DNA from 2 places in the Pseudoalteromonas sp. S1727 genome. Region 1 is predicted to be linked to the other one. Evidence: predicted binding sites of a transcription regulator. Region 1 holds the regulator's gene; the other holds the start of a gene.
The links. The regulator MetJ, encoded in region 1, represses methionine synthesis genes. The targets are predictions, from matches to a motif close to TAGACGTCTAGACGTCTA.
Positions count from the first base shown of each region.

Region 1 (16,269 bases):
GTACGTGAAATCGCTGCTGATCCTGCTAATGCCTATAAATACACGGGTAAAGGCAATATGGTTGCGGTTATCACTAACGGTACTGCCATCTTAGGTTTAGGTAACTTAGGGCCATTGGCGTCGAAACCCGTTATGGAAGGGAAAGCGTTATTATTTAAACGTTTTGCTGGCCTTGATTCGATTGATATTGAAGTAAAGCACAACACCACAGAAGACTTTATCAATACCGTTGCTAATATTGCCGATACGTTTGGTGGTATCAACTTAGAAGATATCAAAGCGCCTGAGTGTTTTGAAATCGAAAAAGCATTAATTGAACGTTGTAGCATCCCAGTATTTCATGATGATCAACACGGTACCGCGATTGTGACCGCAGCAGGTATGATTAATGCGTTAGAAGTGCAAGGTAAAGATATTGAAGATGCGATTATCGTGTGTTTAGGTGCAGGGGCCGCAGCAGTTGCCTGCATGGAGCTACTCATTAAGTGTGGTGCATTGCGCGAACATATTTATATGCTCGATCGTAAAGGGGTTATTCATACTCGTCGTGATGACTTAAACGAATATAAGCAGCTATTTGCTAACAATACTGATAAACGTACCTTGCAAGATGTGATTGCAGATGCTGACGTGTTTGTTGGGGTGTCTGGGCCAAATCTATTAGCGCCAGAAGATCTTAAATTGATGGCTGATAAACCTGTGGTATTTGCTTGCTCAAACCCAGATCCAGAAATATCACCTGAGCTTGCTCACAGCGCTCGCAATGATTTAATTATGGCGACGGGTCGCTCTGATTATCCAAATCAAGTAAACAACGTATTGTGTTTCCCATTTATTTTTCGTGGTGCACTAGATGTACGCGCTAGCAAAATAAATGATGAAATGAAAATTGCGGCGGTTGATGCTATTCGTAGCATTGCTAAAGAGCCAGTCCCTGTAGAAGTATTAAAAGCCGCAGGTGTTGATAAGCTTGAGTTTGGCCCTGAGTACATCATTCCAAAACCAATGGATCCGCGTTTATTACCGCGTATCGCTAAAGCGGTCGCACAGGCGGCTATTGATTCTGGTGTCGCACGTATTGATATGCCTGAAAATTATATGGCTTAGATCGGAACATACAATAAAAAACCTCAGTACCGTTAAGTCGCTGAGGTTTTTTTGTATTTAATTCCTGAAGTATATTATTTTTAATCTTCGTTGAGTACAGGCACTTCTAAGCCCATTTCAAGCATGATTTTCTTCACTTCTTCAGGGACTTTCTCTGGATTATCTTTACGTAAGTCTTCATCGTTTGGCAATGGTTGGCCAGTAAACGCATGTAAAAACGCTTCACAAAGTAGTTCGCTATTGGTTGCGTGACGAAGGTTATTAATTTGACGGCGAGTACGCTCATCAGTTAAAACTTTTAATACATTAAGCGGGATCGAAACGGTGATCTTTTTAACTTGTTCTGATTTTTTCCCGTGTTCTGCGTATGGGTGAATATACTCACCATTCCATTTAGCCATAGGATGTGTCGTTGCCTCAGGTTGTTAATTGTTTGCGCGGCCTTTTGCGCACAAAGATGCCGAAATTCTATCGTTTTAAATAAGATAGTCAAATACTAGTTATTTAGCCATCTAGCAACATAAATGTTTTTACTGCCGTACTTGCACCTAAAACAGCATAAATGCTTTGACTTCTTAAATCCGATCCTCTAACCTTTTGGACGTCTAAACATCCATTTAATTGTAGGTGACGTTATGAGTCAAAAGAATAAAGCGACCATTGCAGTGCGTAATGGCATTGATGCAGATAAACATCACGGTGCTGTTGTGCCTCCCATTCATTTATCGACCACCTACTCATTTGCCGATTTTGATACCAAGCGTCAATATGATTACGGCCGCAGCGGTAATCCAAATCGTGACATTTTAGCTGAAACCCTAGCAAAGCTTGAAGGCGGTGCAAAGGGTATAATCACTGCAACAGGTATGGCTGCAGTGCATTTGGCCACACAACTACTGAGTAGCGATGATACCCTAGTGATCCCACATGATTGTTATGGTGGCAGTTATCGCTTATTTACTTCACTTGAAAAGCGTGGCTTATTAAAGTTAGTAGTTTTAGATTTAACTAAATCTGAAAACCATCAAAAAATTCTTGAGATAAAACCAAAGCTTATTTGGATTGAAACGCCAAGCAATCCAATTTTACGCTTAACAGATATTAAAGCGATCACCACAATTGCGAAGCAGTGTGGCGCATTAGTTGGCGCAGATAACACCTTTTTATCACCAGCATTACAAAACCCAATTGAGTTTGGTGTTGATATTGTGGTGCATTCGACGACTAAATATATCAATGGTCACTCTGATGTTGTAGGCGGTGCTGTGATTGCAGCAACCCAAGAGCTTGGCGATGAACTTGCTTGGTGGGCTAATAATATTGGTATTACAGGGGCGCCGTTTGATAGCTACTTAACTTTACGTGGCCTGCGTACTTTAAATGTTCGTTTGCGCCAGCACCAAGAGAATGCCTTTATTATTGCCGAGTATTTAGAAAACTCACCTTACGTGAGCCAAGTCTATTACCCAGGTCTTGAGTCTCACCCGCAACATGAGTTGGCAAAACAGCAACAACGTGGCTTTGGTGGTATGGTAAGCTTTGATATTAAAGGTGATATTAATGATGCAGCGGCATTTCTAACTAGCCTAGAAGAGTTCAGTTTGGCGGAATCGCTCGGTGGCGTAGAGAGTTTAATTTGTCATCCTGCAACCATGACCCATGCAGGAATGGAAGCGAATGCACGGTTAGCCGCTGGCGTAGGCGATACGCTGATCCGTATTTCGGTTGGTATTGAAGATGCCAAAGATTTGGTTGCTGATTTAGAACGCGTATTTAATAAGGTGAAACCTGGGCAAGGTCAGCACACAACGGCTGCAACATCGGTTTCTCAACAACAAGATCAAGAGCAATCAAGCTCATTTAAGCTGACTCCAGCACATACGGCTTTGTGGTAATAGAAATGGTAAATATAGTTCATAAATTTGGTGGTTCTAGTTTAAGTTCGGCAGAGCGTTATCAGGCCGTTGCTAATATTATTTTAGCGCATACTGAGGCGGGTGACTGTGTGGTGGTTTCTGCCGCAGGAAAAACCACCAATACGTTAGTTAAACTGTGGCAAAGCTACCAACAAGGTGATCAGCAAGCGGTTAGTGATATTTTACTACAACTTGATAATCATCAACGTACATTGATTGAGCAATTACTAAGCCCTACAGCGCGATATGCTGCATTAAATATACTTGAGCAAGAGTTGGCCTTAATAGCACAACAAGCGCAACAGCAAAGCTTACAGGAAGCTGCATTACTTGCTCATGGTGAAGTATGGTCGGCACGGCTATTAGCAACCTATTTGCAGCAACTTGGCCTTGCTGCAAATGATGTGGATGCACGGCAATTATTTACCTTAAATGATGGGCAATTATTACATCAAAAAAATCAACAAGCGTGTGCGCAGTTAATTTCGGCCAATAGCATTAATGTGGTTACAGGCTTTATTGCCGCCGATTGCCAAGCAAATACGGTAACACTTGGGCGTAATGGCAGTGATTACAGTGCAACTTTATTGGGGAGTTATTGTAATGCTCAACAAGTGTCAATTTGGACCGATACCCAAGGGGTTTTTAGTACTGATCCGCGTAAAGTTAAAAAAGCGATTAAGTACTCAAAGGTATGTCGTGGCCAAGCTAACCTGCTCGCCCGTTTAGGCAACCCTGTATTACATGCGAAAACACTTTCGCCATTAAAAAATACTGATATTAAATTAGTGGTCCGTAGCAGCTATGAAACAGAAGCCAGTGCCACGGAAATTGTTAAAGAAGGCTACAGTAAAGCGAAGCGTTTTATTACTACCTTAGAAAATATTGATTTACTGCGCATTGATCAGTTACGTGGTGGAGAAATTGGTGAATTAAGTCAACTTATTCAACATAGTTTGCATCACTTTATAGAAAATGGAGATACCTATTTATTGGTGCCAGCTAGCGCTACTCATCAAGTGGTCAGTCATTTGCAAGGTCGCGCTAATATTATTGAATCTAATTTACATGGTTGCGCCGTTGTCGCGCCAAGTAATGATGTGGCGCAACTATTTGAACAAGCAACTCAAGTGCTTACTGAGCAAAGCTTAACGCCACGTTTTAGCCACCAAGATGCAGACTATATTTTGTTGTTAACCGATCAATCAATTGATAGTGATGTATTAACCTTATTGCACGATAAATTGATCAACAAAGGTCAGGAGCTGGCTATTATTGTGGCGGGATTAGGCAATGTTGGCGAAGTGTTTATTGAGCAACTGAGTCAGCAACTGAATCGTTTGCAACACCATTTTAGCGTTAAATTGGTTGGTTTGTTACGCTCACGGGCAATGTTGTTTAGCCCAAGTGGTATTGCGCTAGAGCAGTGGCAATCACAGTGGCAAAACGAAGCGATTGATTATCAACAGGATGACTTATTAACGCGTATTAGTGAACTTGATTACGAACATAAAGTGGTGATTGATATTACCGCCAGTGAAGCATTTAGTGAGTTATATCCTGCGTTTGTAAATTTAGATTGTCATTTGATCAGCGCTAATAAATACGCCGGCACGGCCAATAATGATTGGTATCAAAACTTACGCCGTAATTTAGCTGAGCGTAATTTGTTATGGCGCTATAACACCAGCGTTGGTGCTGGTTTACCAATTAACTTTGCATTAGCTGATCTACAAAACAGTGGTGATAGCATTACCCACATTGAAGGGGTATTCTCGGGCACGCTTTCGTGGTTGTGCAGTCGTTATGATGGCAGTGTGCCGTTTTCAGATTTAGTACTGCAAGCGCAACAAATGGGATACACCGAGCCTGATCCTCGTGAAGACTTATCAGGGCGAGATATGCAGCGTAAGCTACTAATTTTAGCTCGTGAATTAGGTTTAACGTTGGAGCTAGACGACATTGCTTTAACGCCGTTAATGCCTGAGCAATTAGCGCAAGGTGATTGGCAATCTTTCCTTGATAACAAGCAGTTGCTTGATGACTTTATTGCTGAAAAAGCCGCTGATGCCGCTAAAGATAATAAAGTACTGCGTTATACCGGCGCGCTGACAATTGCCGAAGGCAAAGTAACCGCTAAAGTGGGATTGGCATACGCAACTCAAGGGGATGCCTTAGCTAACTTGACTCCTGGCGACAATATTTTTGTGATCAACAGCCAGTGGTATAGTGATAATGCCTTGGTGATCCAAGGCCCTGGTGCTGGTAAAGAAGTGACCGCCGCGGGCGTACATTCTGATTTATATTGGTTAATACAAAATCTAAAATAATCGAGATCATCAATGATAAAAAAGCGCCAGTCGGCGCTTTTTTACGTAGTTACGATTTTATATTGCGACGATTAAAACAGCTCTTCTTCTGTTTTAGTTTCTTCTTCAAAGACATTTTCCACATGTTGCATTACATACTTGGTTGGCGAGGTGCCTTTTTCAAAGTATTCAAAGCGACTGGTGTAATCATTTTTTTGACTCAGTAAACCGGTTGCTAAATCGATTCTTACCGACACGAGTCCTTCTGGTGGCTCAATCGGCGCTTCAGGTTTACCGTCGAGGGCAACACGCATAAAATCAACCCAAGCTGGCTGCGCTGTTTTGGCACCAGACTCCGCGCCGGATATTTGGCTTTTATCCATGTTGTTATTATAGGTTGAACGGCCAAGTGGGTTACCTGGGTTATCAAAGCCTACCCAAACTGAAGTCATCACATTGCGGTTAAAGCCACTAAACCAGGTATCAACAGAGTCATTGGTAGTCCCTGTTTTGCCTGAAAGGTCACGACGATCCAGCGCTTGCGCACGCCAGCCAGTACCACTCCAGCCGGTTTTATGTGCCCAGCTACCACCACCCCATATTGCGCTGTGCATTGCATCAGCAATTAAAAATGCATTTTGTTTCGAGATAATACGAGGTGCACAATGAGTCATCGATGCTTCTTGGCTGCTTTGAGGCTCAGTTGTTAACTCAAATTGTTCATTAGTTAACTGAGGTGCTACAGGATCACAAGCTAACAGTGGTGCTGTTTTAAATAATACATTACCTGCTGAATCTTGAATTTCATTAATGAAATACGGGGTGATCAAGTGGCCGCCATTGGCAAATGCACTCATACCACGAGCAAGCTCAAGCGGTGTAATTGACGCACTACCGAGTGCTAATGATTCACTTCGATTAATATCGCTATCTTGAAAGCCAAACTTTAATAAGTGATCAGCGGTGCGGTGTAAGCCAACGCCACGCAATAAGCGCACCGAAATAACGTTTTTCGACTGTGCCAATGCGCGACGAATACGGATCGGACCATTGTAAACTGCTGGGCTATTTTTTGGACGCCATGCCACGCCTAAGCTTTTATCCCATTGATTGATTGGTGCATCATTTAAAATAGAGGCTAAGGTATACCCATTGTTTAGCGCCGCAGAGTAAATAAATGGCTTAATATTAGAGCCCACTTGACGCTTCGCTTGGACGGCACGGTTATATTGACTTTGCTCAAAACTATAGCCGCCGACAATTGCTTTAATACGACCATCGTTAGGATCTAATGAAACTAATGCACTGGATGCTTCAGGCAATTGGCTAAGTAGATAGCTGCCATCGTCATTTTTACGCAACAGTATTTGCTCGCCTGGATTGAGTATGTCGCCAGCAGTTTTTGGTGGAAACCCTTGGCGATAGCGAGTGATATATTTACGCGCCCATTTCAGGTTGTTCCAATCAAGAGTAGCTTGCTCGCCATTTTTTAATAATACAGTTGCGCTTTGCTCGCTCACTTCAAGCACGGCGGCAGCTAATAATGGGCCGATTTCTTTTACTGGCCTTAGCTTTTCTAAAATGTCGCTATGGCTTAAAGCGGTTTGTGTTTCAAAATCCCATAACTGTTGCTCAGGGCCGCGGTAGCCATGGCGCATATCATACGCATGCAAGTTATTGACGAGGGCAGTTTGTGCCGCTGCCTGTACGTCAGATTCAACACTGGTAAAAACCTTAAAGCCGGTATTATAAGCTCGTTCGTAGCCGTATCGGGCCACCATTTCAGCGCGTACCATTTCTGAAATATAAGGTGCATACAGCTCGATTTCAGCCCCATGAAACTTAGCAGTAATAGGAGCGTTGGTAGCTTCATCATACTCGGCTCTAGAGATATATTTTTCATCTAGCATACGACCCAATACTACATTACGTCGCGCTTTGGCACGGATTGGGTTTCTAATTGGGTTTAATGCCGACGGCGCTTTAGGTAAGCCTGCTATCATCGCCATTTGCGCTAAATTTAATTCGTTTAGGTTTTTCCCGTAATAGACTTGTGCTGCGGCGCCGATGCCGAAAGCGCGATTACCTAATTCTATTTTATTTAGGTATAAAGCAAGTATTTCATCTTTGCTGAGTAAATTTTCGATATGCAGTGCGATAAAAATTTCTTTGACCTTACGAATGTAGGCTTTTTCTCGTGTTAAGAAAAAGTTACGGGCTAGCTGCATGGTAATAGTACTTGCGCCTTGTTTTTTCTCTCCCGTTGAAATTAATACGAGCGCTGAACGCAAAATACCTATAGGATCTATGCCTATATGGTCATAAAAACGATTGTCTTCAGTGGCTAATATAGCATCTATAAGCGGTTGCGGTATCTCATCGATGGTCACTGGAATACGGCGTTTTTCACCGAACTGGTTGATTAATAAACCATCTTTAGAAAATACTTGCATAGGAGTTTGTAATTGCACGTCTTTTAAAACTTGCACACTGGGGATATCAGATTTAACGTAATAATAAAGGCTTACTAAAGTAATGAGCCCCAAAAACGTGCAAATGATAAAAAATTGTAAAGTTCGTTTTAATAAAATCACTTATATTTTCCCTAAATGGACTCCCAATTAGAATCGGAGACTGCTAGTATATATTGATTAAAAAATGAATAGTATTTTTTCATATAAAAATTATAACTTGTTTATTCTTAAAACAAAGGCCAAGTTGCAAACATGCTAAGTCAACTATTGAGTAAGTCTTCATCGATGATGGTAGGGATAGATATCGGTTCACATGCTATAAAAGCAGTGTTACTGAATGAAACGGACAGTGGCTACCGGCTTGAGGCGTTAGCAATAGAGCCTATGCCAAAAGGCACTATGGCTGAGCGCAGTATTCAAGATATTGAGGCAATTGGTAATATTATTACTAAGCTAAAACGTAAATTGCCTAAGTCAATTAAGTCTGCTGCGGTTGCTGTGTCTGGGCAAACAGTGATCACAAAAGTGATTTTTATGGATGTTACGCTCACTGATGCAGAACTAGAGTCGCAAATAGCCATTGAGGCAGACAGTCTTATTCCTTATCCGTTAGACGAAGTTAGCCTAGACTTTGAAAAATTAAGTACAAATGAAGCTGATCCATCAAAAATGAATGTGTTGTTATCAGCAGCGCGTACTGAAAGTGTGGAAGCCCGCGTAGGTGCGTTAGAGTCAGCCGGTTTAACTGCGAAAGTGGTTGATGTGGAAAGCTATGCTTTGAGCCGCACTATGGATGTTTATTATCAACAATTACCGAGTGACGCATTTAACAAATGTGTGGCGGTCGTTGATATTGGCGCAGTGCTGATGTTGGTTAGTGTGGTCCTCGGTGGTGAAACAATTTATACCCGAGATCAAGTATTTGGTGGCGACCAATACACTAACAGTATTGTGGCCTATTATAATAAAAGCTTTGATGAAGCTGAGATTGGTAAAACAACGGGGGATTTACCCCCTAATTATACTTTTGAAGTACTGGCGCCGTTTCAAACGTCATTGTTACAACAAGTACGCCGTGCAGTGCAGATGTTTTTAACTACGAGTGGCAAAGATCAAATTGATTATATTGTACTTACTGGCGGTACTGCGATGATAGATGGCTTAGATAGGCTGCTAATTGAAGAGCTTGGTATTCACACTATAGTGGCAGAACCGTTTGCAAATATGGATATTTCCCCGCATGTGGATCGCAATGTGTTACAGCGTCACCGTACTCAATTTGCAATAGCGACGGGTTTGGCATTAAGGAGCTTTTCATCATGCCACATATAAATCTACTGCCGTGGCGTGAACAGCAACGAAAACAATCACAAACTAAATTTGCCACTATTTTGTTTTTAGTGGTACTTGGTAGTTTTATGAGTATGTATTTATTAAGTACTTATTACGGTAACTTGCGTGATGGGCAAAATATCAAAAACAATTATCTTACAGCTGAAATTAGCCAGTTAGATCGCCGCATTAGCGAAATTCGTGAATTAGATAAAAAGAAAGAAAACCTACAACAACGCATGCGTTTAATTGAAGAACTACAAAGCAGCCGTAACTTGGGCACCCAAATCATGGATGAAGTAGCCAAAATAGTACCGACTGGTGTTTACTTAACTAAGTTAGAGCGCCGTGGCAGTGCGATACATGTGGTCGGCCGAAGTGAATCTAACAACCATCTTTCAAATATGCTTCGTGAAGTACAAAACTCTTACTTGCTCGAAAAGCCCACCATGCAAGGTATTGTTGCTGGGGAAAAATCGTCACGCTTATTAAGTGATTTTAATATGGAATTTTATGTAAAAGCGTTTGATAAAATTGGCGAGGTTAAGCAATGAACCTTGATATCAAAGCATTAACTGAGATTGAATGGAACGAAATTGAGCTTGAGAATATTGGTGATTGGCCAATTGTAGTTAAAGTTATTTGCTGTACTTTTGTTGCCGCATTAGTGCTGTTTTTTAGCTATAGCTTATTAGTTTCAGATGAAATTGATAGTTACCACAATGCGGTTAGTAAGGAAGTTGAATTACGCAGCACCTACCGTGCAAAGTATGCAGTAGCCAGTAACTTAGAGATCTATCGCCAACAGATGGTTGAGATGGAAGAGAAATTCTCTTTACTACTAAAACGCTTACCCACTTCTAATGAGACGCCGGGCTTACTCGATGATTTATCGTACGTAGGTACCACCAGTGGTCTAACTTTTCTTAAAATTGGCTGGTTACCTGAAGTTGAAAAAGAGTTTTATACTGAATTACCGATCAAAATTGAAGTGATAGGCAGTTATCATGAGTTTGGTGATTTTGTTGGTAAAGTAGCGCAATTGCCACGTATTGTCAGCTTGCATGATTTTTCAATTAATAGTTCGGATTCCGGTAAGTTGACATTTAGTGTGGTCGCTAAAACTTACCGCTATGAAGGCGGCGTGAAGAAAGTAGGAGCTAAAAAATGAAAAAATTAGCTTTTGTTTTACTCAGCAGTGCTTTGCTCAGTGCATGTAACGATGACACCTCTGAGCAAAAAGAGTTTATTGACCAAGTAAAAGCCAGTACAACGCCTAAAGTTGAGGAAATTCCGAAACTGACAAAATTTGAACATTTTGAATACAATGCACAGCAATTGCGTAGTCCTTTTGTTGCGCCACAACCCGAAATTATTCAAAATAACATGATCCAAGTAAAAAATTGCTTACACCCTGATCCTGAACGTCCACGCGAGGTATTAGAAAAGTATCCATTGGATAATTTAGCGATGAAGGGCACCTTAGGATCGGATGGACAAACGTGGGCATTAATAAAAGCAGCGGATGACACCTTGCACCGAGTCACTGTGGGCAATCATGTTGGTTTGTACCATGGCGTTGTACAGCAAGTAAAAAGTGATTATATAGAATTGTTAGAATTAATTCCCGATGGGTCTGGTTGTTGGAAAGAGCGCCTGACAAAGCTTGAAATGTTAGAGGCGAGCTCCAATGGCACTAGTTGAAAATAAAAAAGGTAAAATTAAAATGCATAAGGGAGTATCGTGGAGTAATCGCATTCAACAGGCTTTGTTTGTTGTTATTGCCCTTTTTATCACGCAATCAGCAATAGCGACACCGCTGCTGTATGACATTCGTTATAACCCACTCATGGCTGGAGAAACACAGTTACAGCTAGTCTTTGATGAAGAGTTGACGACAGAGCCAAAGGTTCAGGTTTTCAATAACCCTGCCCGCATTGAAATGCGTTTTAACGCAGCCGATGTTGAGCAAGGTTTGGCCGATGTAGCAATTAATCAAGCTGGCATTGAAAATGTGAGTAGTGTGACTACGGATGGTACTTTAATCGTTACTGTGCACTTAGAGCGTTTAAAAATTTACCAAACATCTGTTAATAATAACCTTGTTTCATTACATGTATCTGATAACCCACTCACAGCACAAGCGGGTAATAACACAACTCAAGCTGAGGCGAGTCATTATATAAATTCAATTCAGTCGATTGATTTTCGTCGTGGTGAAAAAGGTGAAGCGCGAGTATTAGTATTTTTACAAGATACCCAAGCTGCGATTGATGTGCATGAAAGTGGTGGGAAAATAATTGCTGAGTTTCACCATACCGATATTTTAGATGACTTATTGTATGAACTAGATGTGCTCGACTTTGGCACAGTAGTGAGTTCAATTGAGACATTTAAAGAAGAGAATATGAGTCGGGTGGTAATAAGCCCTAATAGCGCGTTTAAATTTACTTATCAGCAAATAGAAAATATTTTAACTTTAACAGTTGAAAAAGATGACTCACAGCGTTCTTACCTAGAAGGTGGCAAAGAGTACCAAGGTCGCCCTATGACCTTAAACTTCCAAGACATTTCTGTTCGTGCGGTATTGCAGATAATTGCCGGTTATAACGACTTTAACTTAGTAACCAGTGACTCAGTCAATGGTAACATCACTTTGCGTTTAGACGGTGTGCCGTGGGATCAAGCACTTGACGTGGTATTGCGTGTTAAAGGCCTTGATAAACGCATGGATGGATCTATTTTAATGGTGGCACCTTCTGAGGAACTGGCGGCTCGTGAAGCTAAAGAGCTTAAGGCCAAGCAGCAAGTTGAAGATTTAGAGCCGCTTTACAGTGAATACATTCGTTTGAATTATGCAAAAGCGGAAGAGTTTGCTGATTTACTAAAAACAGATACTAACAGCATCATTAGCGTACGTGGTAGCGTGTCAGTTGATAGACGTACCAATACCTTACTGATTAAAGATACTGCAAAAAGTATTGAAAGTGTGCGCCGTATGGTTGAGACCCTAGACATAGCAGTACGACAAGTTGTTATTGAAGCACGAATGGTGACTGTACGCGACAACGTGAAAGAGGATCTCGGTGTACGTTGGGGCTTTAGCGATCAACAAGGTACTGATGGTATCTCGGGGACACTAGAAGGCGCGAACACGATTTCTAACGGCACTATTCCAAGTATTTCTGATCGCCTTAATGTTAACTTGCCAATTACCGGGGCTGCTGGCAGCATTGGGATGCACGTTGCTAAGTTAGCTAATGGTACGTTACTTGATTTAGAGTTAACGGCGTTGGAAGAGGAAAACCGCGGTGAGATTATTGCGAGTCCGCGGATCACTACCGCTAATCAGAAAAAAGCACGTATTGAGCAAGGTACTGAGATCCCGTACGTTGAATCTGCTTCAAGTGGGGCAACCACGGTAAGCTTTAAAAAGGCTGTGTTAAGTCTTGAAGTTACACCGCATATTACCCCAGATAATAAAGTGATTCTGGACTTGATCATTACTCAAGATACCCGAGGTGATACAGTGCAAACAGGAACAGGACCTGCTGTTGCAATTGATACCCAAGAAATTCAAACCCAAGTTTTGGTTGAGAATGGTCAAACAGTGGTACTTGGTGGTATATTCCAGCAGCAAATCATTAACTCAGTTAAAAAAGTACCATTATTAGGTGATGTTCCTTACCTAGGAGTGCTGTTTAGAAGCACAAGTGAGTTTAATGAAAAGAAGGAATTGCTGATTTTCGTTACTCCGAAAATCCAAATAGAGTAATTTTCACTGATTTATTCTTACACAACGGGCAATTATTGACTTTAATTGCTCGTTAATTGGCTTTTTGTTCTAATTGACTTGAAATACCCAATCAATTACTGAGATAATCCCCTCCTTAATTTTGGGGCCAGGTCGTTAGGCGGGGTTTTATTTCAAATTTTAGAGTTCGTTTGTACTAAAAGATATGGCTGAAAAACGTAATATATTTCTAGTTGGCCCTATGGGGGCTGGCAAAAGCACAATTGGTCGTCACATTGCAGACCAATTGCACCTTGAATTCGTCGATTCTGATCAAGAAATCGAACGCCGCACTGGTGCTGATATTGCCTGGGTGTTTGATCTTGAAGGTGAAGAAGGCTTTCGACTTCGTGAAGAATCTGTCATTGGCGACCTAACTGAAATGCAAGGTATTGTACTTGCAACAGGTGGTGGCTCAGTGATGAGTAAAGAAGTACGAAATAAGCTTTCGGCTCGTGGTATCGTGGTATACCTTGAGACACCAATCGAAAAGCAAGTTGCACGTACGCAGCGCGACAAGCGTCGCCCATTACTGCAAACAGAAGAAGCACCTCGTGATGTTTTAGAGCGCTTAGCTGAAGAACGCGAACCGCTGTATAAAGAAGTGGCTGATTTTACTGTACGCACTGATGAGCAAAGCGCTAAAGTTGTTGCTAATCAAATCATTGAGAAATTAGATTTTTAAATACCAATAAGAAAGGATACTAGCAATGCTTGAATTAACAGTTAATTTAGACGAGCGAAGTTATCCTATTTATATTGGAAAATCTGCACTTCAACAGACTGACAGGCTACGTCATCATATTGGTGATTGTCGGCCTATCATTATCACTAATGACACCATTGCACCTTTATACCTAAGTGATGCAATGGCGTTGTTAGCTGATTTAAATCCACTAAGTTTTATTATTCCTGATGGTGAGCAATATAAATCACTGGAATGGTTTGAGAAAATTTCAGCATTTTTACTTGAAAACAACTGCGGTAGAGATACCTGTTTAATTGCCTTAGGTGGCGGTGTTGTTGGTGATCTAACCGGTTTTGTGGCGGCTTGCTATCAACGCGGCGTACCATTTATTCAAGTACCTACTACATTGCTATCACAAGTTGACTCTTCTGTTGGTGGAAAAACGGCAGTTAATCATCCTTTAGGTAAAAACATGATAGGGGCGTTTTATCAGCCTCAAGCGGTTTTTATCGATACGCAATCACTGCATACACTCCCTGCTCGTGAGTTTGCAGCTGGTATGGCTGAAGTTATTAAATATGGCTTAATTTACGATACTGAGTTATTTAGTTTTCTTGAAACTAACATCGCGCAGTTACAGGCTTTGGATGAAGAAACTATCCAGCACGTGATCTTCCGTTGTTGTGAAATTAAAGCTCTGATCGTTGCTCAAGATGAAAAAGAAGCGGGCCTACGTGCTTTGCTGAATTTAGGGCATACATTTGCACACGCTATTGAAGCGCAAATGGGTTATGGGCAATGGTTACATGGTGAAGCGGTGGCAACCGGCATGGTATTAGCTGCAAAACTTGCACATACTCGTGGTGATTTAACTGTGGAACAAGTATCAAGAATTGTGACATTAATTGCACAGTACAACCTACCGTGTGATATTCCTGATGTGATGAACAGCGAACACTTTTTACATCACATGCGTAAAGATAAAAAGAATAAAAAAGGTACAATTCGTTTTATTCTTCCTACTGAGTTTGGCCAATGTGCGCTGGTTGATGACGTCTCTGATCAACAGGTTAGAGATTTAATAGGGCGCTAATGCAATCGCAAATCTTACCTAGCCGTGCGGCTTTGGTTGATCGGATTGCCCTGCAGTTTGAATATGGGCAAAATCTCATTGTCTTATTAGGCCCTTCAGGGCTTGGTAAAAGTTACCTTCTAGAAACCTTTATCACTGATAAATATAGTGATTTTAATAAATCATTTGTGCAGTTACATGCCCGCATGACAGATAGCCAGTTAATGTCTGAACTACTTGAACAAAGCTTTCGCTCGCCATTGATTGATCAAAATCTAAGTTTGTCAGAGAACTTTTACCAATTAGCAAAACAGCAAGACTGTGGCTCTTGCTTGTGGGTGCTAGATGGTGGTCGGCATTTGTCTGAAGAAATGGTGCAAGAACTAACAATACTTGCTCAGCACAGCCCAACAACGCTTTATATTTTATTGGCATCGCAATCGGTAGGGCAATTTAATAAAGCCGTTGAACTTCATTTAGAGCCCTTGTCTATTGCTGAAAGTAAGCAGTTAATGCAGTGTTATTTTCCTGATTTACCATATGATGAAGATCCTGTTTTTCAAACCTTTTTGCAAGAAGCGCATGGTAACCCGAGCCTATTATTAGCATGGCAGCCTACGCAACATACTGCAAAAGTAGCAGTAGCAGATAAAGTATCTTGGCGTTTACACTTGATTGCGCTGTTGGTAATTATAATGCTGTTGATCATTGGTTTTTTATATCAATCGGATATGACCCGTTGGTGGCAAGATTTTTATCAGCAACAACCAGACAGTTCGGTGTCGACAGCCATTCCAGTGGCCACCTTAAAGCAACCAGTTGCAGAGCCTGCATTAGCAACGAGTTCTTCAGCAGTAAACCTTACTGATGCTGAATTAGCCGAGCAACAAACTCAGTCAGAACAGGGAGAGCAGTCGAAGGAAAATCCTTCTCAAGACAACCTTGAACAGAAAAAACCTGCCCAAGACAGCTTAACTAAAGAAAGTTTAGATAAAGAGAACAATGTTGCGGCAATATTAGATAGTTTAGCGCCTGCAGCAGAGCCAGTTGATGTTATTGCGAGTCTAGCCGATGATGTTGACTCGAAAGCGAGTCGCGCAGCAGATTTGCCAGTTGATAATGGCTGGTATTTACAGCAGGCCGATGAGCAGCTTGTGATCCAGCTACTAGCGGTAACTCAACAGGCCGTTGCCGAGCAGTATGTGGTTGAGCAAGGCTTGCAGTCACTTGCTAAAGTTTACCAGACAAGGCGAAATGGCAAAGTGTGGTGGCTAGTCACTTATGGTAGCTATGATAATTTAAAAAGTGCGCAACAGGCGTTATCGAACTTATCTGAAACAGTGCGTAAAAATAAGCCATTTTATAAAAAAATCAGTAAAATAAAACAAGAAATCGCGTTACTAGATCAGTAAACTTACTTTGATTAGTGTAAAATCGCGGCACACCAGTTTGAAGTAAAGAGCCGATGCAGAAAAAGACCAGAGCCTTCCTTAAATGGGCTGGCGGAAAATACAGCTTAGTTGAAGATATTAGCACGCGCTTAAATGAAGCGAGTAAGCATGCTGATACCTTAGTTGA
Region 1 is NZ_PNDT01000090.1:4,174-20,442, reverse strand. It holds gene CWB85_RS17640 (malic enzyme-like NAD(P)-binding protein) at 1-1,107, shown strand, start outside; gene metJ (met regulon transcriptional regulator MetJ) at 1,188-1,508, opposite strand; gene metB (cystathionine gamma-synthase) at 1,743-3,002, shown strand; gene metL (bifunctional aspartate kinase/homoserine dehydrogenase II) at 3,008-5,353, shown strand; gene CWB85_RS17620 (penicillin-binding protein 1A) at 5,425-7,926, opposite strand; gene CWB85_RS17615 (pilus assembly protein PilM) at 8,059-9,138, shown strand; gene CWB85_RS17610 (PilN domain-containing protein) at 9,126-9,692, shown strand; gene CWB85_RS17605 (type IV pilus inner membrane component PilO) at 9,689-10,309, shown strand; gene CWB85_RS17600 (pilus assembly protein PilP) at 10,306-10,842, shown strand; gene CWB85_RS17595 (type IV pilus secretin PilQ) at 10,829-12,913, shown strand; gene aroK (shikimate kinase AroK) at 13,098-13,616, shown strand; gene aroB (3-dehydroquinate synthase) at 13,642-14,712, shown strand; gene CWB85_RS17580 (AAA family ATPase) at 14,712-16,103, shown strand; gene CWB85_RS17575 (Dam family site-specific DNA-(adenine-N6)-methyltransferase) at 16,157-16,269, shown strand, end outside.

Region 2 (16,269 bases), on a different contig from region 1:
TTTAAAACTCAGTGGTAAGAATATCTAAAAATACGCTATGGTATTGATTAAAGCAAAATTAAAGTAATGATCTGAGCAACAAACTCTATACAAACATTAATGGAGTTCACTCTTAATACTCCTTCAACCTCCCAATTAGTTGACTCACTTTCAATAATTAAACAGCATAAACATTCCCTGCATACAATATAAATACAGTTAAAACATAGCGTTACAATATAACAAAACATTGATATTGAATATTTTTCATCTTCGTTTGACCATCCCTATATCAGCAACAAGCCACTCTATTTGTACCTTATATTTATAAGTCTGCCCTATTTTTAATTGCACATATAAAAATAAAAAATCGGCACCTTTAATTGCTGCAAAATTTACGCATTGCTTATATAACAACCATTTGTATAATCGCCGCCCTAGGAAGCTAAACACTATTAAAAAGGACCCCTTATGAATGCTTATCTAAAGAAAACCGTTGCAACTATCTCTCTTGCGGCATCACTTGCTTTAACTGGCTGTGTATCAACAGAACTTAAAACAAACAACAAATATGAACTACCTGTAGAGTTTACAACCACAAACCCTGCAATGATTTTTCCGGTTTCACTGCATGGTGTACCAGGAAATGATACTGAAGTAGGTTTAGCAATCACAGCCGGTGTTGCTGGTAAATACGGCGCATCAGTTATTTCTGCGCAACAACTTTATAGTGTGGTGGGTAACCTTTCATGGACACTAGGTGAAAGTATCCGCCGTGGTGCGAATAAAGGTGATTACCAAATTAACTATTACGGTGAACAAATCGCAACTGATTTACAATACTCAATGGATAAGTTAACCAAAGCACTAAAAAGCTCAGGTGCAATCAAAGATAAAGACTTTTCTTTTGAAAACGTTATTGTACTTCACGTAGATAGCACGGGCGGTATTCCAGTACCAGGTGTAAGACGCGTTACAGCATTTGGCGGAATCATCAATGTGAAAAACCTAGAAGTTATTTCTTACATTGAAAAAGATCTGGTTTTAGGTAATGACCAAGATGCTATTTTGGCGCAAATGCCACTCGAGATGAATGCCATTGTTGAAGAACTGACTGGCAAGAAGTAATACTCAATGCCTTGTACGTAACCCCGTGCAAGGCATTAATGAATTGAAATTAAAAGAATAAATCCACAAGCAAAAAACTCCCCACAATATAAATCAAATTTATAGCAGCCCTTGCAAACCAAGGAAGTTGGGGGAAACTGAGTTTAAATTGCAGGCTTACCAGCGCACATCCACCCATTAAGATAAACCACGGCGTAAAGAAGTAAATAAACCGCCACTTAATAAGCATTACAGCCAAGTCATGCAGTGCCCCACTAACAGCAAACGTCACTAATACCGCACACCAATTAGGTAAAAAATCGGCTATTGGTTTCATCACGAAGCGCGATAAATAGTAGCTCCAAATTGGGTTCCAATAACGCCAAAAGACATAAAACGAAGGGGCCCCCAGCGAGCGCTCGAGCATATTACGCATTGAACCTGAGGCTCCCAGCGCCACACCTGTTCGTTTCTTAACATATTGCGACAACGAAATAGCGATACTCATTTTATGAGGCTTATTGAATAAAATAGCCAATCACTTGCCACTGCTCAGCTGATTTTTTTAGCGTCACCGTTTCAATAGAGTCCGCTTTATTTTCAAAATCAGTTTGAAACTCTAAAATGACATACTCACCATCAGGTAATTGTGGGATAGCAGTTAGCTCTTGACGACTGATACCTTGGCGGGATTGAACTTTACCAAGCGGAGCACGCACTTCCTCTAACTTAGATACCCAAAGCGCCTTAGGTACGTTTTCTTGAAAAAACACCCCCGCCTGTTGCCAACTATTTGCGTATTTTCCACTATCAACCACTTCTAACCAACTCGTAGCTGGAGCGATTTCTGTTGCAACATCAACAACCTTTAGCGTCTGTGCCCAAGTGAGTGTGCTTATAAATAAACATAGAACAACAATTATATTCTTCATTTCAAACTCCTTGTTTATGCAATCAATAAGTATTTAACTTACCTTTTTTTGAACCATAAATCACGACTTTATAGTTAAACTTACTTTCACATTTTACTTTTTACTTTACTGGTCGCGATACTGGTTGCTGGGTTGTCTGGCCAAAAGTGCTTGGGATATCGGCCCTTCATTTCTTTTTGCACATCGCGATAACTAGTTTGCCAAAAGCCAGCAAGATCTTGCGTAAGCTGTAATGGTCGCCTTGCTGGTGAAAGCAGCTCCATTAATAGGGCAAGCTTGCCTTGTGCGAGTAATGGCGTACTGGTCATGCCGTATACTTCTTGCATCCGCACACTGAGTTTTGCAGGGCCATCGAGTTGATATTCAATACGAATATTTGAGCCACTCGGCACTGTTAATCTAAGTGGCAATAACGCCTTTAAAGCTGATTGTTGCTGCCAGTCAAAGACATTTTGTAGTGCCTCGCAGTAATTAAACTTTTTAAGCTGATCAAGCGTTTTAATATCTTGTAGGTATGCCACAAGCCAGATATCGGCACTGTCAATGAGTGACTGCTCAGTAATGGCTGGGAACTGCTCTGGCAGTAATTTACTGGCTAAGCGCATGCGAATAAGTAACTGCTCACTCTCGCTTTGTTCATTGAAAATACTAAAACTATGCTTTTTAAACATGTTAAGCCATGCTTTAGCTCGTTCACTTTTATCAAGCTTTTGCTGACTCGGCTGACTGCTAAGAGTAATAGCCCCTAACTTTATTTCATCTTGGTGAATGAAACGCCCGGCTTTTTCGTCGAATTCACAACGGGTTTGCTGGTAAAACAAATGCCCAAGTTCGCTTTCAATTTCAGCTGGTGTAAATGCAACACCCGCAAACACCCGGCCTCCTTTGTGCCCACCCATACTGGCAATAGCGAGATAATCATCGTTATGCCAAAACTCTTCACTAAGCTCAGCGCCAGCACCATTTGCAAGTAAATAACCATTACCTCGTTTTTTCGCGAGCCTATCAGGGAATGCAAACGCGACCAGCAACGCTAAGTATTTGGTTTTTAGCTCTGCTACGGGGCTGAGTTTTAAGCGCTTTAACCAATAATTAAGTTGTTGTTTAAATATGGGATGTGGCCGAGCATGTTGGCTATGTAGCGCTAGATTCAGATCAGCTGCATGGCTAATGCGGCTTTCCAATAACGCCACTAAATACGCTGCTAAACTATACATCCCCGGCATGCTCGACTCTAATTGCTGCGCCTTAATAAGCATATGCGCTAAGCGAATGTCAGTACCAAAACCGAGCATCTGTGTACCAAGGGCAGTGAGCTTTTCTTTACCGTCGAGAGCTTCTAACATTTGGAGTAGTTTAGTTGCTTGCTGAACTTGTTGTTGTGCAGGTGGATCTAACAAGCGCAAATCACTTAGCTCAGCGCCCCAACACTTTGCCTCTAATAATAATTGGCTTATATCAGTGCTGACTATTTCTGGCGCATCATGACTATTACGTCGCTCAAAAGTTTGCACAGAGCCAAGCCGATATACTACTCCGGGCTCTACACGCCCAGCACGACCAGCCCTTTGTATTGCTGATGAACGAGAAATACTTTGCGTTATCAACTCAGTTACACCTGTTTTTAAATTAAAACTGGCAGTACGACGTTTGCCACTGTCAACTACAACTCGAATACCTTCAATGGTTAAACTTGTTTCAGCCACATTGGTAGTCAATACGATTTTTCGCTGCCCACTTTTTGCCGGTGCAATAGCAGCTTGCTGAGTCGCCTTATCTTGCTCACCGAATAAGGTGAACACCTGACAGTCTGTAGGTAATTCTGTGAGAGCTTGCTGTACACGATTTATTTCTCGCTGACCGGGTAAAAATACCAGTACACTCCCCACTTGTTCATTGACCGCCTGAGTGATTATTGCAGGTATTTGATCGAGCCAACGGCTTTCATCTTTTAATGGAATATACACTTCATCAATAGGAAAACTACGCCCACTTGACTCAATAATCGGGCAGTCAAAAAACTGCTGATAACGCTGCCCGTCAAGAGTTGCTGACATCAATAGAATAGTTAAATCATCACGTAGTGCAGCCTGTGATTCCAGCGCAAAAGCTAATGCAGTATCAGCGGCGAGTGAGCGCTCATGGAACTCATCAAAAATAAGTAAATCAACGCCAGTCAATTCAGGGTCGTTTTGTAGCATTCGCGTCAACATGCCTTCGGTGACAATTTCAAGGCGAGTATTAGCGCTGACTTTAGTTTCTTGTTTGATCCGTAAGCCAACACTTTGGCCAACATTTTCATTCTGGCAACTAGCTAAATAGTTGGCGATATTTCGTGCAGCAAGACGCCGTGGTTCAAGCATTACAATGCGTTGGAAATGCCCGTCACGCATTAGCTGCAATGGCAACCACGTTGACTTACCCGCTCCTGGCGGCGCTTGTAATAATGTCATCGGCTGAGTTTTTAGTTGGGAAACTAGCTGTGTATAAATATCTTCAACGGGTAGCACACGTTTTACCATTAATAACCATTTTGCTGATTATACCCAAACCACCTCAAGATACGTTAAAATTTCAGCTTTGCGGTAATATTACTATAGCTTTGTAGTTCACCGGCTAACAGATATTTACGATAATGCTTAACTACATCATCACTTTGCCAATGTGTTTTTTCTGTTGAAGGGGCTATACCAACCCATGCATTGCGTTGATTTTCCTTCGCTAAATACAATGCTCCATCCGCCAGTTCGATCACTTGTTCCCAGTTAAATAACTCCGGCATCGCAGCTATAAAAGGATAACTGGCAAACCCGACTGAACAAGTACACTGCAACGACTCATCATGGTTTAAAGTAAATTGATGATCTGCAACCGCGTTACGCACGCGATTTAGTGTATGTGCGGCTTCATTAAAGGTGAGATTATCCATTACTAATAAAAACTCTTCCCCGCCCCAGCGGATCAATAAGTCGCTATCACGGCTGTGTTGTTGCAGTATTTTTGAAAACTGCTCTAACACCTGATCGCCCGCCCCATGGCCATGACTATCGTTAATTTGCTTGAAATGATCTATATCTACCACTGCAAAAACTAAGTTTTGCAATTGCGCAGGCGGGAGTAAATGATTTGCTCGTGCTAATTTTGCTAGTTGCTGATTAATCACACTAAAAAAGTAGTGGCGATTATGTAACCCCGTTAAGCTATCTGTATAACTCATTGTTTTTAAAAGTTCATTACTTTTAGCAAGTGCATGAGTACGCTCAGCAACTTGTTGTTTTAGCGTTACTAAATAGCGCTGATTTTGCCAGCGCCAATAGATAAATGCCAAGCCGCACATAATCAAAATACCGGCTAATAACCAACGTTGTTGCTGTAAATGGTGGTTCTCTATTGTTTGCTGTTGCTGTAATAAACGTTGCTCTTTTAACGCGTTATCTTTACTCAAAAGCAATAATTGTTGATTTTGCGAATCAAATTTAAAATGAGCCTCTAGTTGTAATACCTTATTATTGCGTCGCTGTAAGCTTAATGCATCTTTGCTCAGCGAATATCGATTCAAATAACGATACGCCAACTTAAATTCTTTTTGCTGGCGATAAGCACTTGCCACCAAAAACTGTAATTGTGCCTGTTCTTCTAAAAAACGCGTATTATAACTATTTGCAAGCTGTGATAACGCGGTATGAATGGCCAACTTGAAATTACCTGCTTGCAAATAGCAATTAGCCAACGCCAAATAATATTGTAAACGAACACGTTCTTGTGACTTACTGATCTGGGTAGGATCAACGTTAGCTAACATCGTCTGTGCAGCTTGATAATCGCCAAGTTTAAGGAGGATCTGCGCGTGGTTGACCGCAACTTCATACATGGTGTCACCAATATTTGCTGTCACACTTTGCGCTTTATTGCTCGCTGCTAATGCTTGATGATAACTCCCCATTGCCAAGTAGATCTTACTTTGCCAAAGGTACATTAGTGTGGTGTATTCTGAATTATCACTTTTATAATAATCAATAGCATGGTGTATATACTGCTGCGCCAAACGAAAACGCTCTAGCTCCATTTCTAAATGTGCTAAATGTAAATAAGCCCAAGCCGTGTACTTTTTATTTCCTGCTGATTGCGCTAATTCCAGAGCATAATTATTAAGCTTTACACCTTCTTCAAATGCCCCATAACGGCGCTTGACCATGGCTTCAAATAAGTAACTTTCAACCTCAATTTCCAACGCCTGTTGCGATACAGCTAATTGCCGCAATTGGTGAATGTAACTCATAACATGCAGCATGTTATCGGCATCAATATCGGCTTTAAACTTAGTGTAATAGTGCTCTAATTGCTGTTTATCTTGCGCTGTCGTATTTGCAAAAAGTTCACCACCATACATCAGAAGTACGAATAAAAATATGCTTTGAAAATTTATCATTGCTTAGTAACTATCATTTGCTGATTTACTACTTGCCAATCTTTAACCTGCTGATTGATAAACCCTGATTGCTGAAATGCCTTATTGATGATGCCGCGTTGTCGCAAAACGTTTAAACCTGTAAACAGTGCTTGAGCAACCTCTTTACCCTGCGGATGATTTTTACTAACAACAAAGTGCCGAGTATCAGGTAATACGACTTTTACGTTTTTAATTGGTGTAAATAAGTGCCCTTCATAGTTTAAATCCAAGTTCGCACCGACACTAAAATTAATCATCATTGCATCAACCACGTTCGCTTTAACCATAGCTAACATCTCCTCCCACGGACCAATATAGCTAATTGCACTCATCGGAGTGTTAATGAGCGCCCGCCAATCAACATGCCAACGCGGGTTGACCACCACAGTTAGCTTATTGAGTTGTGATAATTGTAATTGTTGCGCCTGCAAGTTATCAGCAGAGACATATAAGCCCGCTTCATATTGGCCAAACTCAATAACAGCATCACTCACATAAAGCGAGCCTCGGTAATTTAAGATGTCTTCATGCCACATACTGCGCGCCAGCATTAAACTAGTCCCATCAATTAAGGCATCAAACTCAGTATTCGCAGCCCAAGGTTGCGCCCGAAACTCAACAGGCCGAGTTTCACCTCCTAAATAAAGCGCTTGTTGCAGTAAAATCATTTCCACAATTTCAAGATGAGAACCATCCGTATTGGCTGTAAAGTCAGTAATACTGAGTACATCGCGACCATTTAAAAAAGCGCTATAACGCTCACTAAAATTTTCATTACTTAGGATATCAATAACCAATGCTGGCTTTGCAGCTACACTACTACTAAACAACATAAACAAATAAAAAACATACTTCATAGGAAAGCCCTGAAAATAAAAAGTCATTGCACCTACAGGCCACAGTGACTAATTATACAGCAACAACGCACAAACTGTTAACCTGCGTTAAATTATGTAATCGGCCATCTATTACAGTTGCCCGTATTTACCACCGGTAGCAAATACAGCTAGAATCGACTTAACACTAATTAATTTGGGTAGGACTAAATGAAAATTGCATTAATGAATGAATTCAGTCAAGCGGCTAAAAATCCAATCGTACTTGAGCAATTAAATAGCGTTGCACAGGCGCAAGGTCATCAAGTTTTTAATGTTGGAATGGATGGCGATAACGACCACAGGTTGACTTATATCCACCTTGGTATAATCGCCAGCTTATTATTAAATTCTAAAGCAGTAGACTTTGTTGTGACAGGTTGTGGTACAGGTCAAGGAGCGCTAATGGCGAGCAATGCATTTGCGGGTGTCAACTGTGGATACTGTATTGACCCATCTGATGCTTATCTATTTGCACAAATAAACAATGGTAATGCCCTTGCTTTACCATATGCCAAAGGATTTGGTTGGGGTGCTGAGTTAAATATTAAATATATTTTTGAAAAAGCCTTTACCGGTGAAAAAGGCCAAGGTTACCCAGCTGAGCGTAAAGAGTCACAAGTGACTAATGCGGGGATCTTAAATCAATTAAAAACAGATGTCGCTAAAGATTACTTAAGTGCACTTGAAGCCATTGACCCAGAGCTGATCAAACAAGCCATTGGCGGTCCACGTTTTCAAAAGTGTTTTTTCGCACATTGCCAAGACGACGCAATTGCGGCATTTGTAAAAGCGCGTATTTAACGTCGCAATAATTACACACTTTGCAGTAACTATTGAACATCGTTTATCTCGGCCCACTTCACTTTAAATCATAATAACTTGATTTAACTTAAAAAATAGATGTTTACTAATTTGGTATAGCGTTTGCAATTTACTAATTGAACAAATCACTTATCTATACAAGGAGTAAATTATGAATAGCGATCGTATCGAAGGTAATTGGAAAGAACTGAAAGGTAAAGCGCAACGTAAATGGGGCGACCTTACCAACGATGATTTAGATAAAATCGAAGGTAGCCGTAAAGAGCTTGTTGGCAAAATTCAGCAAGCATACGGAAAATCGAAAGAAGAAGCTGAGCGCGAAGTGAGTGATTTTGAAAAAAGTCACTAACCTAAAAGCCAACTAAACGCTTTGATAAGAACCGCCAGTTGGCGGTTTTTTATTATCTGCGAATAAATTTTTATTTAGTCATGATCACATCTTCAGATAACAACAATTCATCGTCTTTGTATACTTCAAGCCTGCCCGGTGGTGAGTTCTCGCAACCAATAACCGATACCTGTAACACGTACCTGTAACGGCCATTTTTAAAGGTGTAGCTATGATTACCGCCACTGCCTTCAAAATTCATCTCACCATTAAATAACACACTATCTGGTTTATCACTGGTTTTTTTATCAATGTGCCACGATGCATACCGATAATTATTATCCCCTAAATCATCAATACGCATACGGTATTTAGTCGTCTGCCACTTTAATACTGGTTTATCAAAGTTATTAAGGCTTGGATGCAGCGCTTGCTTATCAGCTGCTATTAAATTTTTAACCAGCAACTGCTCTTTGGCTGTTTGATAATTAACCCCAATAATTTTACCATCGGTATCAACCCAAACGAGCCCACTATTTAGCATAATGCCGCGCCAACCTACTTTATCCCAATCAGTATCAATATCTGAGTCAGCAATCTGTTTAATAAGCGTTTCATCAAACACGTCATCAAATCGCTCAACCAACTCAGCTTCATTATTAATAGCAGGCACTGGATAGCTGCGTTTTAACGGATAACTCACCAGCGCAGCAACCACCGCTTTATCATCAGCTTTAAACGCGGCAATAATAGGTGAAATATTCTGATGATACTGCTGCTCAAGCGCAAACGTATGCGATGCAAAAAGTAGAGATAGGCAAAGTAATATATAATTTAGATATTTCATTGATAGTTCATTATTTAAAAAGCTAGAAATTAGAATCGTTTATATTTCAGGTTTGTTTGACGCAAATATATGGTGACTAGAGATAATTTTGTTCCAAAATATAGAACAGTAGTTAAGTCTCAAAAACTAAGATTAAATTTTATATGACTAAAGCTACTATTTCTTATATAAAACTTCTTGAAATCTTAATTGGTAATATTTTGAGTCAGTCTCAGCTTTATATAACTTTATTTTTCCAGCAGAAATCCTTAGTAACTCCTCTGATATTTTTTCTTTTAATATATCACTAGATCTTAAGCCTAAATACACTCCATCGATTGCGCCTACTGGATATTCTAATAAATTAATACTTTCACCAAAAATATCATTATTGCCAACCAGAGGTTCAGACTCTAAATCTGAGGCAAATATACGCTCTTCTTCCTCATAGGCCCAATCGATAGGCTTTTGAAGCAGTGTTTTATCGAAGTTAAACTGCTCTTCTATCGATATATACCCATTTAGGACACCTCTTTCTCTACGGTAAATAACTGGCTGTGCCTTCGAGAAAAAGTTGTTTTTTCTATTAAACTCAATACAAAACCCGGTGTGTGAGGCTGCATAGTGAGACCACATTAATAAATTCCCACTGTTCCTAGATAGTGAGAGAAAAGTCATTTTTTTTCTACATTCATCATGCCTCTCATGTGGCTTTTTTAGATTTAGTTCATAATCTCCCAGCATCATAGATGACTCAAACGGATCATTTACACTTCTAGGGTAAGAAAACCTAATTCTCCTGTTAGTTAAAACATCTAGCCTATCTTCTGATAAGTACTTATAAAGCTTCATACGTTAATTTCCTCGAAAATAATATTTTATAAACCAACGTTCGGTTATCACACACTGAGATGGTAACAATAAACTATTCTCTGTCTTACAAAACTTTGAACCAACTCTGAAAACAAATAAAAACGAGCCTCATTTGGCTCGCTTTTTTTAAACTGACGGCTGATAGCTGACCGCTTACAGCTGCTCTATTCCGGCTCATACCCTAAGTTAGGCGATAACCAACGCTCTGCTTCTGCCAGCGTCATGTTGGTGCGTTTGGCGTAGTCTTCAACCTGATCCTTTTGGATTTGCGCTACTGCGTAGTATTTAGCTTCAGGGTGGGAGAAGTACCAACCTGAAACAGCAGCACCCGGCCACATGGCGTATGAACTGGTGAGTTGCATGCCAATACGTTTTTCAGTATCGAGTAGCTGCCAGATTTTCTTTTTCTCAGTATGCTCAGGGCAGGCTGGGTAACCTGGTGCTGGGCGAATACCTTGGTAGTTTTCACGAATAAGCTCATCGTTTGATAAGTTTTCATCAGGGGCAAAGCCCCAATACTCTTTACGCACTTGTTCGTGTAAGTACTCGGCAAATGCTTCAGCGAGTCTATCCGCTACAGCTTTAACCATAATTTTATTATAGTCATCTTGCTTGGCATCAAATGCATCAGCTAAGTCATCCTCTTCAAGACCACCAGTTACCGCAAACGCGCCAAAATAATCAGGCGTGCCTTTCGGGGCGATGTAATCGGCTAAACAGTAATTCGCAAAATCAGTTTTTTCGGTTTGCTGACGTAAATGGCATGACGTGGTTAATAATTCAGAGCGGCTTTCGTCTGTGTATATTTCAATATCATCACCTACGCGGTTGGCCGGGAATAAACCAATCACACCCAATGGCTGTAAACTACCTGATTTTTCAAGCTCATCGAGCATATCATTCGCATCTTTAAACAAACTTTGTGCCTGCTCGCCAACCACTTCATCCGTTAAAATGCGTGGGTATTTACCCGCGATTGACCAGGTCATGAAATACGGCGTCCAGTCGATGTATTTGCGTAAAGTAGCAATCGAAACATCTTTAAACTCAGTCACACCGAGCTTTTTCGGCACCGGTGGTGTGTAGTTATCCCAATCAAGTTGAGCGGCGTTATCTCGAGCACGCTGAATGGTTACAGGCTTTGAACGTGGCTTTTTACGTGCTTGCTGCTCACGTACTTTTACATATTCAGCTTGTGTTTTTTCTAAAAAGGCTGGCTTTAACTCTTTTGATAATAAGTTTGATACCACACCCACAGCGCGGCTGGCGTTATTAACATACACCACGCCTTTATCGTATTGCGGTTCAATTTTAACAGCCGTATGCGCTTTTGAGGTAGTCGCACCGCCAATCAATAACGGTAGCTCAAAACCACGGCGCTTCATTTCTTTGGCAACATGCACCATTTCATCAAGTGATGGCGTAATAAGCCCAGATAGACCAATGATATCGGCTTTTTCATCGATGGCAGTTTGCAAAATTTTCTCTGCCGGTACCATAACGCCTAAGTCGATGACTTCGTAGTTGTTACACTGTAAAACAACGCCAACAATGTTTTTACCAATGTCGTGTACGTCACCCTTAACGGTGGCCATGACCACTTTACCGTTAGTGGCCCCTTCTTCTTTTTCAGCTTCAATAAATGGGTCTAAGTAGGCCACTGCACGCTTCATTACACGGGCTGATTTAACCACTTGTGGTAAAAACATTTTACCTGCGCCAAATAAATCACCCACCACATTCATGCCGTCCATCAATGGACCTTCAATCACGTGAATAGGTTTATCAGCCGCCGCACGACACTCTTCGGTGTCAATATCAATGTATTCTGTTATACCCTTTACAAGTGCATGCTCTAAGCGTTTTTCAACTGGCCATGTGCGCCACTCTAAATCTTCAACGCGTTCTGCTTGCGCCATACCAGAATATTTAGGTGCCAGCTCAACTAAACGCTCCCCCGCACCGGGATCGGTATTTAAAATAACATCTTCAACCGCTTTACGTAGCTCTGCTGGGATATCATCATAAACCGCAAGTTGCCCTGCGTTTACAATCCCCATATCCATGCCCGCTTTTATTGCATGGTATAAAAAGACCGAGTGGATCGCTTCTCGTACTGGGTTATTACCACGAAATGAAAACGAGACGTTTGATACACCACCCGACACTTTACAGTGTGGTAGGTTTTGCTTAATGCGGCGTGTGCCTTCAATAAATTCAACAGCGTAGTTGTCGTGTTCTTCGATGCCCGTGGCAACCGCAAATATATTTGGGTCAAAAATAATATCTTCTGGTGGAAAGCCAATTTCATCAACTAAAATACGGTAACTACGCTCGCAAATTTCATATTTACGGTCTGCAGTTTCAGCTTGGCCATCGGTATCAAACGCCATAACCACAGCTGCTGCGCCAAAGCGTTTAATAATTTTAGCTTGGCGAATAAACGGTTCTTCACCTTCTTTAAGCGAGATTGAGTTAACAATCGCCTTACCCTGAATACACTTTAAGCCCGCTTCAATCACTTCCCACTTAGAGGAGTCGACCATGATCGGTACTTTAGAGATATCTGGCTCTGAGGCAATCAAATTCAAAAACTTCACCATGGCAGCTTTTGAATCCAACATGGCTTCATCCATGTTGATATCAATCACCTGTGCGCCATTTTCTACTTGTTCGCGGGCAACATTGAGGGCGGTTTCATAGTCTTCTTCCATGATCAAGCGTTTGAACATGGCTGAGCCGGTCACATTGGTACGTTCGCCGACGTTGGTAAATACTGCTATTTGTTGTGTCATCTCGGCTACCTTAATTTAAGTTACACGCTTCAAGACCCGATAAGCGCATACGCACTTCCAGCTCAGGCAGTGGACGAGGTTTGACCCCTTCAAGACCTTTAGCAAACGCTTTAATATGTGCAGGTGTAGTACCACAGCATCCACCCACAATATTAATAAAGCCTGATTTGCCCCAATCAATGATCTCAGCAGCCATTTCCGGCGCTTCTAAATCATACTCACCAAACTCATTCGGTAAACCGGCATTAGGGTGAACAGATACAAAGGTTTCGCAAACACGTGATAATTCTTCAACATATTGACGCAGTAAATCTGGCCCAAGTGCACAATTTAAACCGATCGAAATTGGCTTAATATGGCGAATCGAATTATAAAATGCTTCAGTAGTTTGCCCTGACAAGGTACGTCCTGACGCGTCAGTGATAGTGCCTGAGATCATAACTGGCAACTTGCGCCCCGCTTGCTCAAACGCTTCTTCAACTGCAAACGATGCTGCTTTAGCATTCAAGGTATCAAAAATTGTTTCTATCAAAATCAAATCAACACCGCCTTCCATAAGCGCTAGAGTTGACTCAACATAGGCGGTGACAAGTTTGTCAAAAGTAATATTACGGTAGCCTGGGTCGTTAACATCAGGCGAGATTGAACAGGTTTTTGAAGTTGGCCCCAGCACACCTGCAACATAACGCGGCTTTGCGGGATTTTTTGCAGTGAACTCATCACAAATACTGCGTGCTAGTTTGGCAGACTCTACATTTATTTCTCGACTGATGCTTGCCATATCGTAGTCTTCCATCGAAATGGTGGTCGAGTTAAAGGTGTTTGTTTCGATAATGTCAGCGCCAGCATTTAAAAAGCCACGGTGAATATCGGCAATAATTTTTGGCTGAGTCAGGCTTAATAAATCATTGTTGCCTTTGATCAGGACATGCCAATCTTTAAAGCGCTCACCACGATAATCTTGTTCTTCTAATTTATGTTCTTGGATCATGGTGCCCATGGCGCCGTCGAGGATTAAAATTCGCTGTTTCAGCGCCTCGGCTAGTTCTGCATGTTTATTCACTGTATTACTCGGCATAGTTGTTAGTCCTTACGGCTTGGCTAACTAAATTAATATCATAAGGTGTCGTTTGGTACACATAATAATTTAACCAGTTCGAAAAAAGCAAAAAGGCATGGCTTTGCCAGGTTTTCGACGGTTCGTTATCTGGGTTGTTATCTGGAAAGTAATTTTCTGGCATGGGAGCATCGGGGCCTTTTTCTAAATCCCGCTGATATTCCCCTTTTAAGGTATCGGCATCATATTCAGGGTGACCGGTAATGTACACTTGGCTGCCTGATTTATTTTTTATTAAGTAAGCACCCACTTGCTCTGAACCTGCCAGAACAACTAAGTCATCACAGGCGTTAATTTTTTCAATATCAATATGACCATAGCGCGAGTGCGGCACCACAAAGGTATCGTCAAAACCACGGGTTAATGCGCCATGTTCAAAGTAACACTTGTGGGTAAACACGCCACAGAGTTTATTTTCTTTTAGCTCGCGCTTTAAATTATGATGATGGAATAAACCCGCATGGGCCGCCCAACACGAAAACAGCGTTGAGGTAACATGTTGCTCTGCCCAATCTAGAATGACTTTGAGTTCATCCCAATAAGCCACTTCATCGTACTCTAAATGTGCCAGTGGCGCACCAGTGATCAACAGCGCATCATAATTGTTGTCTTTAACTTCAGAGAAATAACGGTAAAACGTATCTAAATGCTGCTCTGAAGTATTTTTACTACGATGAGTGTCTAAACGCAGTAGTTCTACATTCACTTGTAAAGGGGAATTGGCAAGTAAACGAATGAACTGTACCTCGGTTTCAACCTTATTAGGCATTAAATTTAAAATCGCCAAGCGCATAGGGCGAATTTCTTGCGTTTTCGCGCGGCTTTTTGGCATTACGAATACGTTTTCTTGACGTAACCTCGCAATCGCGGGCAATTCATCTTTAACGGTAATAGGCATACTCATCTCCAAGGCATAATTAACCAATGGCTAATTATGAACTGATAGCTAGAAATTTCAACCTCTAGATGTTTAGATGTCTAAATGAATTTAACTTAACTATTTTTTGCATTCTCAAAACAGCTCGCCATAATGCGCCTGTTGATTTTACTTTAAGGTGATAAACGTGATTGATTGGCTTGGTTTAGGAGAACTTTTTGCAATATTAGCAGCGATAGCTTGGGCACTTTCGACCATGCTATATAAAGGTTTTAGTCATCACTTAACGTCTATGCAGCTCAATATTAGTAAAGGTGTGTTAGCCAGTGCTATGATGTTAGCAGCAATTGCCATTACTCAAGACTCTGCAATACCACAATATATGACCAGCTGGCTGTGGCTAGTTGCCGGTGGTGTGATTGGGATTGCTATTGGTGATAGCGCCTACTTTGCAGCCCTGCGTAATATTGGCCCAGTCCGTACTTTAGTTATTGAATCCCTAGCTCCAGCACTAGTGGGGATTTTTAATATTGTGCTGTTAAACCATTATTTATCTCTCCTTGCTTGGGGAGGCATAGCATTGACAACAATCGGTGTAGTAATAGCAATCAAGCCAGAAAAATCGCTTCCTAGGGTTGATCAACAACATTATCGCAAAGGTATTTTATGTGCCCTCGCGGCTGCTATTTGCCAAGCGCTCGGTATGGTAATGTCAAAAGGCGCACTCAATAACGAACAAATGAGCAGCTTATGGGCGGCATTAATTAGATTAGCAGCAGGAACCATAACTGTGGGTTTAGTCGTCACAGTGTTTAAAAACAGTGAATTTAAACAGGCACTCACTTTGAAAGGGGTTAGCGGCAAGCAATGGTTCTTTGCCGCGGTTTTTCTTGGTACTTTTCTTGGCTTGTGGCTACAGCTTGGGGCAGTTAAATACACCGATCCTGCCATTGCACAAACGATTTTCGCAACTGCACCATTGATTGTAATGAGTATCGGTTTTATAAAACGCGAGCCAGTTACTAGTAAGATGCTGATAGGCGGTTTACTTGCGCTAATGGGCGTGGGTGTATTGCTAACGAATTAGCAATACTATTCGATTAAAAGTAATAGCTAATGGCTACACTCAGCGCTTCACTTTTCTCGCTGCCTTGATCGAAGTATTGAAACTCACTAGACAATTGCCAGTTTTGATTAATAGAGTAAGCGGCACCAACACCAAACGACGCACCTTTTTCACTAAAACTACCATTGCTAGATTGAGAAAAGTCACTGTTTATTTGTG
Region 2 is NZ_PNDT01000081.1:7,750-24,018, reverse strand. It holds gene CWB85_RS16710 (hypothetical protein) at 451-1,107, shown strand; gene CWB85_RS16705 (MBOAT family O-acyltransferase) at 1,157-1,594, opposite strand; gene CWB85_RS16700 (DUF4019 domain-containing protein) at 1,605-2,018, opposite strand; gene hrpB (ATP-dependent helicase HrpB) at 2,105-4,528, opposite strand; gene CWB85_RS16690 (GGDEF domain-containing protein) at 4,585-6,447, opposite strand; gene CWB85_RS16685 (hypothetical protein) at 6,444-7,325, opposite strand; gene CWB85_RS16680 (RpiB/LacA/LacB family sugar-phosphate isomerase) at 7,515-8,147, shown strand; gene CWB85_RS16675 (CsbD family protein) at 8,320-8,517, shown strand; gene CWB85_RS16670 (hypothetical protein) at 8,588-9,343, opposite strand; gene CWB85_RS16665 (DUF2971 domain-containing protein) at 9,500-10,174, opposite strand; gene metH (methionine synthase) at 10,360-12,990, opposite strand; gene CWB85_RS16655 (homocysteine S-methyltransferase family protein) at 13,001-14,068, opposite strand; gene metA (homoserine O-acetyltransferase MetA) at 14,058-15,005, opposite strand; gene CWB85_RS16645 (DMT family transporter) at 15,172-16,071, shown strand; gene CWB85_RS16640 (porin family protein) at 16,085-16,269, opposite strand, start outside.
Region 2: a site for MetJ is predicted at 15,071-15,088, ahead of metA (homoserine O-acetyltransferase MetA). Genes of this name have one in related genera too.